2 linked regions of the Aminobacter aminovorans genome follow. The protein of the gene in region 1 interacts with the protein of each later gene in a pairwise test. Links are inferred from orthologs where the notes say so. Each region holds a gene or a part of one and is shown on either strand. Other genes may lie near its edges.

Region 1 (4,844 bases):
GCCACGACCGGCGTGCTGTTTGAGGCAGCGAAGGCGCCGCGCTCGTAGAGCACGCGCACGATCGGCTCTGAGATGACCATCAGGGCTGCGGCTGCCGGCAGTGTCAGGAACAGCGTGAACTCGACCGAACGGTTCTGCAGGTTGGCCGCCTCGACCTTGTTGCCCGACTTCAGCGCCCGCGACAGCTCCGGCAAGAGCACGATGGCGACAGCAACGCCGACGACGCCGAGCGGCAACTGGTAGACCCGGTCGGCAAGGTTCAGCGACGACACGGCACTGTCTTGGCCAGAGGCGATGGCCGTGCCGATCAAGGTGTTGATCTGGGTGATGCCGCCGGTGATCGCGGCGGGCAACGCCAGCCACAGCAGCCGCTTGACGTTGGGCGTCAGCTTCGGTCGGCGGAAGCCGATCGATATGCCGGCATGGCGCACCGCAATCCAGACGATGATCAACTGCACGAGACCTGCCGCCAGCACGCCCCAGGCGAGCGCATAGCCGACCGTCAGTCCGTCATGGCCGCGATACCAGGCATTGCCCAGCACGCCGACGAGGATGATGTTGAGGAACACCGGGGCGATCGCCGCGGCGAAATAGCGGCGCAGCGAATTCAGCATGCCGCTCATCATCGCTGCCAGCGACATGCAGATCAGATAGGGGAACATGATGGTGGCTAGCGCCACCGTCAGGTCGTATTTCTCGTGATTGTCGGCGAAACCCGGTGCCACGACGAAGCGCACGATCAGCGGCATCGCCAGTTCCATGGCGATCGTCAGTACCAGAAGTGCCGAAAACAGCACGCCGAACACTTCCTCCGAAAAGCGCTTGGCACCCTCGACGCCATTGGCCTCGATCTCCTTGGCGAACAACGGCACGAAGGCCGCGTTGAATGCGCCTTCGGCAAACAGCCGGCGGAAGGTGTTGGGAAACTGGAACGCCGCATAGAAGGCGTCGGCCACCGGCCCGGTACCTAGCGCTGCCGCCATCAGCATCTCGCGCGCAAAGCCCAGCACCCGGCTCATCAGCGTGCCCGAGGCAACGGTCGCAAATTTCTTGATCAATGACATGGCGCGCGACGATGCCTTGCGGATGTGGGCGGGATCATGGCTGGCGTCATTCGGCGGCCGCAGCCCTGGCCTTGGTCCGCTCGGCGGTTGCGCCCTCAAGGGTCGCGATCAGCCGGCTGCGGATGTTTTCGAGCCGTGTCGGGTTGTCGATCTTCTGGCCGGTCAGGTCGGTGACGTAGAATGTGTCGATCACCTTCTCGCCGAAAGTCGTGATGTGCGCCGAAGCGATGTCGAGCGACAGGTCGGACAGCGCGCCGGTGATCTCCGACAGGAAGCCTGGGCGGTCGAGGCCCTCGACCTCGATCACCGAAAAACGGTTCGATAGTGCATTGCGGATTTCGGCGCGCGGCTGGATGCGGAAGGTCTTCTGGCCGCGCTTCGGCTTGGCCCGCTTGGCGATCATCTCCGGCAGCCAGGCCCGGCCAGACAGCACGTCCTCGATCAGCTGGCCGACACGCTCGGCGCGTCGCCGCTCGTCCTCGTCGCGGTCGAATTCGCGCGAGATCAGGATGATGTCGAGCGCCCGGCCGTCGGCGGTGGTGAAGATCTGTGCGTCGACGATGTTGCCTCCGGCCGCCGCACAGGCGCCTGCAATCACCGACAGCAGGCGCGGATGGTCCTGCGCCAGGATGGTGATCTCGGTGACCGCCTCGAATTCGTGGGTCCGCACCATCGTCGACAGTTGCTTGCCGGCCGCGTCGGCGCCGCGGATGAACTCGGCGTGGCGCTTCTGGTCTTCCAGGTCGACGGTCAGCAGGTAGTTGTCATAGTGCAGCTTGACATATTTCCGCCGCGCCGCCTCGGGCCAGTCGGCCAGCGCCTCGGCCAAAATCTCGCGTGCCGCCGCCGTGCGTTCCGCTCGCGACAGCTCCGAAAAACCGCCGGTCAGCAGCAACTCGGTTTCGTAATACAACGTGCGCAGAAGCTGGCCCTTCCAGCCGTTCCACACTCCGGGCCCGACGCCGCGGATATCGCAGACGGTCAGGATCAGCAAAAGCTTCAGTCGCTCGACCGACTGCACCACGTCGGCGAAATCGTCGATGGTCTTGCGGTCGTTGAGGTCGCGCGTCTGCGCCGTCATCGACATCACAAGGTGGTTCTCGACCAGCCAGGCGACGGTTTCGGTATCGGTCGGCGACAGCCCCATATGCGGGCAGATGCGGCGGGCGATCTTGCCGCCGGCCTCCGAATGGTCCTCCGGCCGGCCCTTGGCGATATCGTGCAGCAGCACCGCGACATAGAGCACTTCGCGCTGCTTCTTCAGGCCGCCGATCAGCGAATGGCTGAGTGGATGGATCTTGGCGCCGTCGCCATGCTCGATCTCGGAGAGCACGCCGATGCAGCGCAGCAGATGCTCATCGACGGTATAGTGGTGATACATCGAGAACTGCATCATCGCGACGATCTTGCCGAAATCGGGGATCAGTCGGCCGAGCAGTCCGGCCTCGTTCATGCGCCGCATGTTGAGCTCGGGGCTGCGGTCCGAGGTCAGGATTTCAAGAAAATAGCGATTGGCCTCCTCGTTGCGCCGCAGGCCCTTGTCGACCAGCCCGAGCGAGCGGGTCAGAAGCTTGAGCGCATTGGGGTGCAATTCCAGCCCGTGCCGATCGGCGAACCAGAAGAAGCGCAGCATATTGACCGGGTCGCGCGAATACACCTTGTCGTCGGCGACGTTGATGCGCTGGTTGTCGATGATGAAGTCGCTGGTGCCGGCAAGCTTTCGCCGCCGCCTGGAGAAGCCCTGCAGCAGCCCGTGGAAGCCCGGTGCGTCCTTGGCCTGCTCCTCTTCCAGCGCCGCACAGAAGATGCGGGTCAGGTCGCCGACTTCCTTGGCCACCAGGAAGTAGTCCTTCATGAAGCGCTCGACCGCCGATAGCCCCGGCTGGGTGGTGTAGCCGAGCCGCTGCGCGATTTCGCGCTGGATGTCGAAATGCAGCCTCTCCTCCGGCTTGCCGGTCAGAAAATGCATGTGGCAGCGCACCGCCCAGAGAAAATCCTCGGCCTCGACGAACTGGCCGTATTCGCCTTCGGTGAACACGCCCTTGTTGATCAGCTCGGCGCCGGTGCGCACGCGGTAGTAATATTTGGCGATCCAGAACAGCGTGTGCAGGTCGCGCAGCCCGCCCTTGCCGTCCTTGATGTTGGGCTCGACAAGATAGCGGCTTTCGCCTGCCTTGGCGTGGCGGGCATCGCGCTCGGCGAGTTTCGCCTGCACGTATTCGGGGCCCGTGCCCTTCACCAGCTCCTTGTCGAAGCGGTCGATCAGCTCGTCGCAGAGCTTCTGCTCGCCCCAGATGAAGCGCGCCTCCAGAATCGCCGTGCGGATGGTGATGTCGCTGCGCGACAAGCGGATGCACTCGTCGATGTTGCGGGTGGCGTGGCCGACCTTCAGCCCCATGTCCCACAGCATGTAGAGCATGTACTCGACGATCTGCTCGCCCCATGGCGTCTGCTTGTAGGGCAGCAGGAACAACAGGTCGATGTCGGAGCCCGGCGCCAGCGTGCCGCGGCCGTAGCCGCCGACGGCCACCACCGCCATGCGCTCCGCCGAGGAGGGGTTCTTGGCGCGGTAGACGTGGGTGACGGCGAAGTCGTAGAGGACGCGGATGATCTCGTCCATCAGGTGCGAGATCCGCACGGCACAGCAGGTGCCGCCGCCATCGTCCATCAGCATGTTCTCGGCGATCTTCTTGCCGGCGGCGATGTGTTCCTTGAACAGCTGCAGCGCCTTGGCCCGCACCGCGGGGTCGGTGCCGTCGCCATCGCGGGTCTGCGCCGTCAGTTCGCGGCGCAGTGCGTCCGCGTCGATCAGCTCTTCGAGTTTGAGCGGAACTTTGTTCATCTGCCTCGGCTGGCCTCGCCCTTGTGGCGGCGTCTATAGCGCGAATTGTCTGCCATGGGTATGGCCGAGATCGGGGCGCCGCTCAACCGGCAGCAATGCCTTGCTTGGCCATGGCCCGCGCTTGTGCCGCCTGCAGGATCTTTTCCCAGCGCCCGGCGATCGCCGTCTCGTTAAGGAATTTTCGCGAGTTCTCCGTCAGCGGGCTTTGCGCGAAGAACGCCTCGAAGAGGGCCGGGTTACGGTCGGCCGCGACCGTGCGCCGCGCCACCGAAATCAGCGTCAGCGGCGTCGCCAACTTGCGCATGAAATGTGACCGCGCCAGCGGCTGCCAGCCGAATGCAAGTCTGTCGCAGATGCGCTTCTCATGGGCATGCCAGTTGATGAAGCAGCGCTCGTCGAAGTCTTCGGCGACCCGCGGGTTGCCCCAGTAGATCGGCACGCTGCCGGCGAGCATCGCATCGACGAGCTTCTCGGTGGTGTAGCCCGCCGCGCTGCTGTTTTCGAAGGCGATGGTGAAGCGCCTCTTCCTGAGGAACGCCAGCTTGTCGTCGCGGGAGTTGCCGATTGGGGCACAATTGCGCTGCACCCGCCCGGGCGCGTCGACCCTGCGGTAGAGGGACAGCCCCCGGAACAGCCAGCGGCGGAGCTTGGCGCGCTTGTTGCCGTAGATGAAGGCGCAGAAGTGCGGCCGGGCCGCGCGCTGTTCAGGCGTTTCGGACGGCAGTCCCGCCAGCCAGTGCAGGATCGAATCGCCGCCGCTGCTCCAGACATAAAGCGGGTAGCGCATGTAGCGCTCGTTGCCGATATCGGCCTCGTAGTCGAAGGCCAGCGCCCATTCGCAATGGTCCATCAGCGGTGTCGCGTTCTCCCCCGTCAGGAAGACGCGCTCATAGTCGCCGGCCGCTACGTCGGGCATGCGGGTGCCGGCGACATTCTGG
Region 2 (3,694 bases), 490 kb from region 1 along the record:
GCAGATCGACCAGCTTGTAGATCACCAGCGAGCCGATGCCGCACCAGATGACCGTCACCGACACAGCGAGGAACTGCGTCCACACCTGGCCGCCGATCGACATTTCGCCGTAGCCGATGCCGCCCAGCGCCTTGGCATTGAAGACGCCGGTGCCGATGGCGCCGACAATGCCGCCGACGCCGTGGATGCCGAACACATCGAGCGAATCGTCGTAGCCCAGCTTGATCTTAACCACTGCCACGAAGAAGTAGCAGATCACCGAGGCGATCGCGCCCAGTGCGATGGCGCCGACCGGGCCGACGAAGCCGGCAGCCGGTGTCACCGCAACGAGGCCCGCCACCATGCCGGAGGCCGCACCCAGCATCGACGCCTTGCCGCGGGCAACGACTTCGATGATCACCCAGGCGAGGATCGCGCCGGCAGTGGCGGTGAATGTGTTGATCATGGCCAGGGCTGCGCCGCCATTGGCTTCGAGGTTGGAGCCGGCATTGAATCCGAACCAGCCGACCCACAGGATCGAGGCGCCGACCATGGTCAGCGTCATTGAGTGCGGAGCCATGTTGTCCTTGCCGTAGCCGGTGCGCTTGCCGATCACCAGCGCGCCGACCAGGGCAGCGATGCCTGCATTGATGTGCACGACGGTGCCGCCGGCGAAATCAAGCGCGCCCCAGCCATAGATCAGGCCATCCGAATCCCAGACCATATGGGCGATCGGGAAGTAGACGACCGTCACCCACAGCGCCACGAAAAGAAGCACAGCCGAGAACTTGATGCGCTCGGCAAAGGCGCCGACGATCAGCGCCGGCGTGATGCAGGCAAAGGTCATCTGGAAGACGATGAAGACGTATTCGGGGATGACGATGCCCTTGGTGAAGGTCGCCGCCATGCTCTCGGGCGTCACGCCGGCAAGGAATGCCTTTCCGAGGCCGCCCCAATACGGGCTAGGCGCGTCGCCAAAGGCCATCGAGTAGCCCCAGAACGTCCAGATCACGATCACCAGCGCCACGATCATTGTGCACTGCATCAGCACCGACAGCATGTTCTTGGCGCGCACCAGGCCGCCATAGAACAGCGCCAGGCCCGGCAGTGCCATGAACAGCACCAGCAGCGACGAGGTCAGCATCCAGGCGACGTCGCCTTTTTCCATGACGTCGGCGGGCGCGGGCGCGGCTGCAGCGGCATCTGCTGCCGCGGGTGCGGCTTCCTGGGCGAAGGCCACGACCGTTCCCAGGGCGGTCAGCGCAAGCGTACCGACAAGGGCCGTCCGCGCTGCCGTCTTCAATGAGGTTGGAATTTGCATTGAGGTCTCCATGAGAATTGGTTGGCCCGCTCAGAGCGCGTCAGTGTCGGTTTCGCCGGTACGGATACGCACGGCTTGGTCGATGCCGAAGACGAATATCTTGCCGTCGCCGATCTGGCCGGTCTTGGCGGCACCGGTGATCGCTTCCACGGCCTTGTCGACGAGGTCGGTCGAGACGGCGACTTCGATCTTGATCTTGGGCAGGAAGCTCACGGCATATTCGGCGCCGCGGTAAATCTCGGTATGTCCCTTCTGCCGTCCGTAGCCTTTGACTTCGGTGACGGTCAGGCCCTGGATGCCGACATTGGTCAGCGCTTCGCGTACCTCGTCGAGCTTGAACGGCTTGATGATAGCCATCACGATTTTCATCAGGTTTCACCCCTTGCTGATGCGGGTCCCCCGCGTTGCAGACGTCGCCAGCGGACCCGAAGACCACCGGTGAGTGACCAAGGCTATTCAAGCTCCGTGCCAGTTTGCCCCGGCACAAGCCAACCGTCTGAAATTTAAGGAAAATGTGCTGGACGCAAGCGACTTCCTTCGCAGGCGCAGCAAAGCATCTGCTCACGGAATGTGCAAATTATCCAAAATGCCTATTTCGTAGGCTTGGTGCGCAGGCGTATCAGCCCTTCCTGTGCCACCGAGGCGACCAGCGTGCCGTCCTGGGCATAGAGCGCGCCCCGCGTGAAGCCGCGCGAACCCGAGGTCGACGGGCTGTCCTGGGTGTAGAGCAGCCAGCCGTCGAGCGAATGCTCGCGATGGAACCACATGGCGTGGTCGATGCTCGCCGCCTGGATGTCGGGATCGAAGATGCCGCGACCATGGGCAAAAGTTGCCGTATCGAGCAGCGTCATGTCGGAAAGATAGGCAAGCACCGCACAGCGCAGTGCGCGGTCGTTCGGCACCGGCCCCGTCAGGCGGATCCACACCTTCTGCAGCGGCGGCAGCTTGTCCCGGCTCGAATAATGCTCGGCATAGACGGGCCTCAGTTCAAGCGGCCGCTCCTTGGCCCAGAACAGCCTGATCTGCTCGGGCACATGGGTTGCTTCCTGCAGCAGCTCGCGCTGCGACTTCAGCTCTTCCGGCGGCGTCACGTCGAGCGGCATCGGCATCTGGTATTCCAGGCCCTGCTCCTCGACCTGGAACGACGCTTCGAGAGAAAAGATCGCATGGCCGTGCTGGATCGCCACGACGCGCCGCGTGGTGAAGCTTCCTCCATCGCGGATGCGGTCGACTTCGTAGATGATTGGCACGGTGATGTCGCCGGGGCGCATGAAGTAGCCGTGCAGCGAATGCACGTGCCGGTCCGCGTCAACGGTGCGCTGTGCCGCCACCAGCGCCTGCGCAATCGTCTGGCCGCCAAACACGCGCTGCCACTGAACCTGCGGGCTGCGACCACGGAACAGGTTGTGTTCCAGCTTCTCGAGATTGAGAATGCTGAGAAGCTCTTGTATTCCGGCCGGCATGCTTTCCCCTTTTCGGGACGAAGTATACCCGGTTTCCAGCAGGAAGCCCCCGTCGAGTCAAGGCGGGAAGCCTAGCCGTAAAGGACGCCGCCATGGTCACGCGCGAATCTGACGACAAGAAATCGACGCAGCTCGACGTGCTCGTCGCCGGCGCCGGTTATGTCGGCCTCGCCACTGCCGTCTCGATCAAGCAGGCGCGGCCCAATCTGCACATCGCCATCGTTGACGCAGCGCCCGCCGAGGTCTGGCGCAAGGACGGGCGCGCCTCCGCCATCGCCGCCGCCGCCTGTCGGATGCTCGACCAGCTCGGCTGCTGGGAAGAGATTTCGCCCGAGGCGCAGGCGATCAACGACATGATCATCACCGATTCGAAGAGTGCCGACCCGGTCCGTCCGGTCTTCCTCACCTTCGACGGCGAGATCGGCGCCGGCGAACCTTTCGCCCACATGATCGAAAACCGGCTGCTCAACGGCGCCCTGCGCCGCCGCGCCGCCGAACTCGGCATCGACATCATCGAAGGTGTTGCCGTCCAGGCCTTCGAGGCCGCCATCGCCGGCGCCAAGGTCCATCTTGCCGACGGTATCAGCATCGACACGCGCCTTCTCATCGCCGCCGACGGCGTCAACTCCAAGCTGCGCGATATGGCCGGCATCAAGACGGTGCGCTGGGAATACGGCCAGTCCGGCATCGTCTGCACTGTGGTGCACGAACGCCCGCATGGCGGCCGCGCCGAGGAGCATTTCCTGCCGGCCGGCCCTTTCGCAACGCTGCCGCTCAAGCCGACGAAGGATGGCACCAACCGCTCGTCCATCGTCTGGACCGAACGCACCGAGGACGCCGACAAGCTTGTCTCGGGTGATCCGTTCGTCTTCGAGATCGAGCTCGAGCAGCGCTTCGGCCTCAAGCTCGGCGAGATCCGCGTCGAGGGCAA

What was found. Proteins that work in one complex are often made in the same cells at the same time.
Region 2: the proteins of DY201_RS02345 (region 1) and DY201_RS04735 interact in binary tests that used the Escherichia coli proteins (3 or more experiments, as listed by UniProt). The link is inferred for Aminobacter aminovorans from one-to-one orthologs.

Annotation. Positions count from the first base shown.
Region 1 is NZ_UFSM01000001.1:475,879-480,722, reverse strand. Bases 911-4,215 are described here. They hold DY201_RS02345 ([protein-PII] uridylyltransferase), read right to left. Parts: upstream 3,907-4,215; coding sequence 1,111-3,906; downstream 911-1,110. Other genes in these bases: DY201_RS02340 (glycosyltransferase family 10 domain-containing protein), read right to left, coding at 3,989-4,215; murJ (murein biosynthesis integral membrane protein MurJ), read right to left, coding at 911-1,064. Outside these bases: more of murJ, read right to left, coding at 1-910; more of DY201_RS02340, read right to left, coding at 4,216-4,844.
Region 2 is NZ_UFSM01000001.1:967,568-971,261, reverse strand. Bases 1-2,925 are described here. They hold DY201_RS04735 (P-II family nitrogen regulator), read right to left. Parts: upstream 1,670-2,925; coding sequence 1,331-1,669; downstream 1-1,330. Other genes in these bases: DY201_RS04725 (ubiquinone biosynthesis hydroxylase), read left to right, coding at 2,856-2,925; DY201_RS04730 (acyl-CoA thioesterase), read right to left, coding at 1,891-2,763; DY201_RS04740 (ammonium transporter), read right to left, coding at 1-1,300. Outside these bases: more of DY201_RS04725, read left to right, coding at 2,926-3,694. UniProt on the Escherichia coli protein: Involved in the regulation of nitrogen metabolism. Regulates the activity of its targets by protein-protein interaction in response to the nitrogen status of the cell.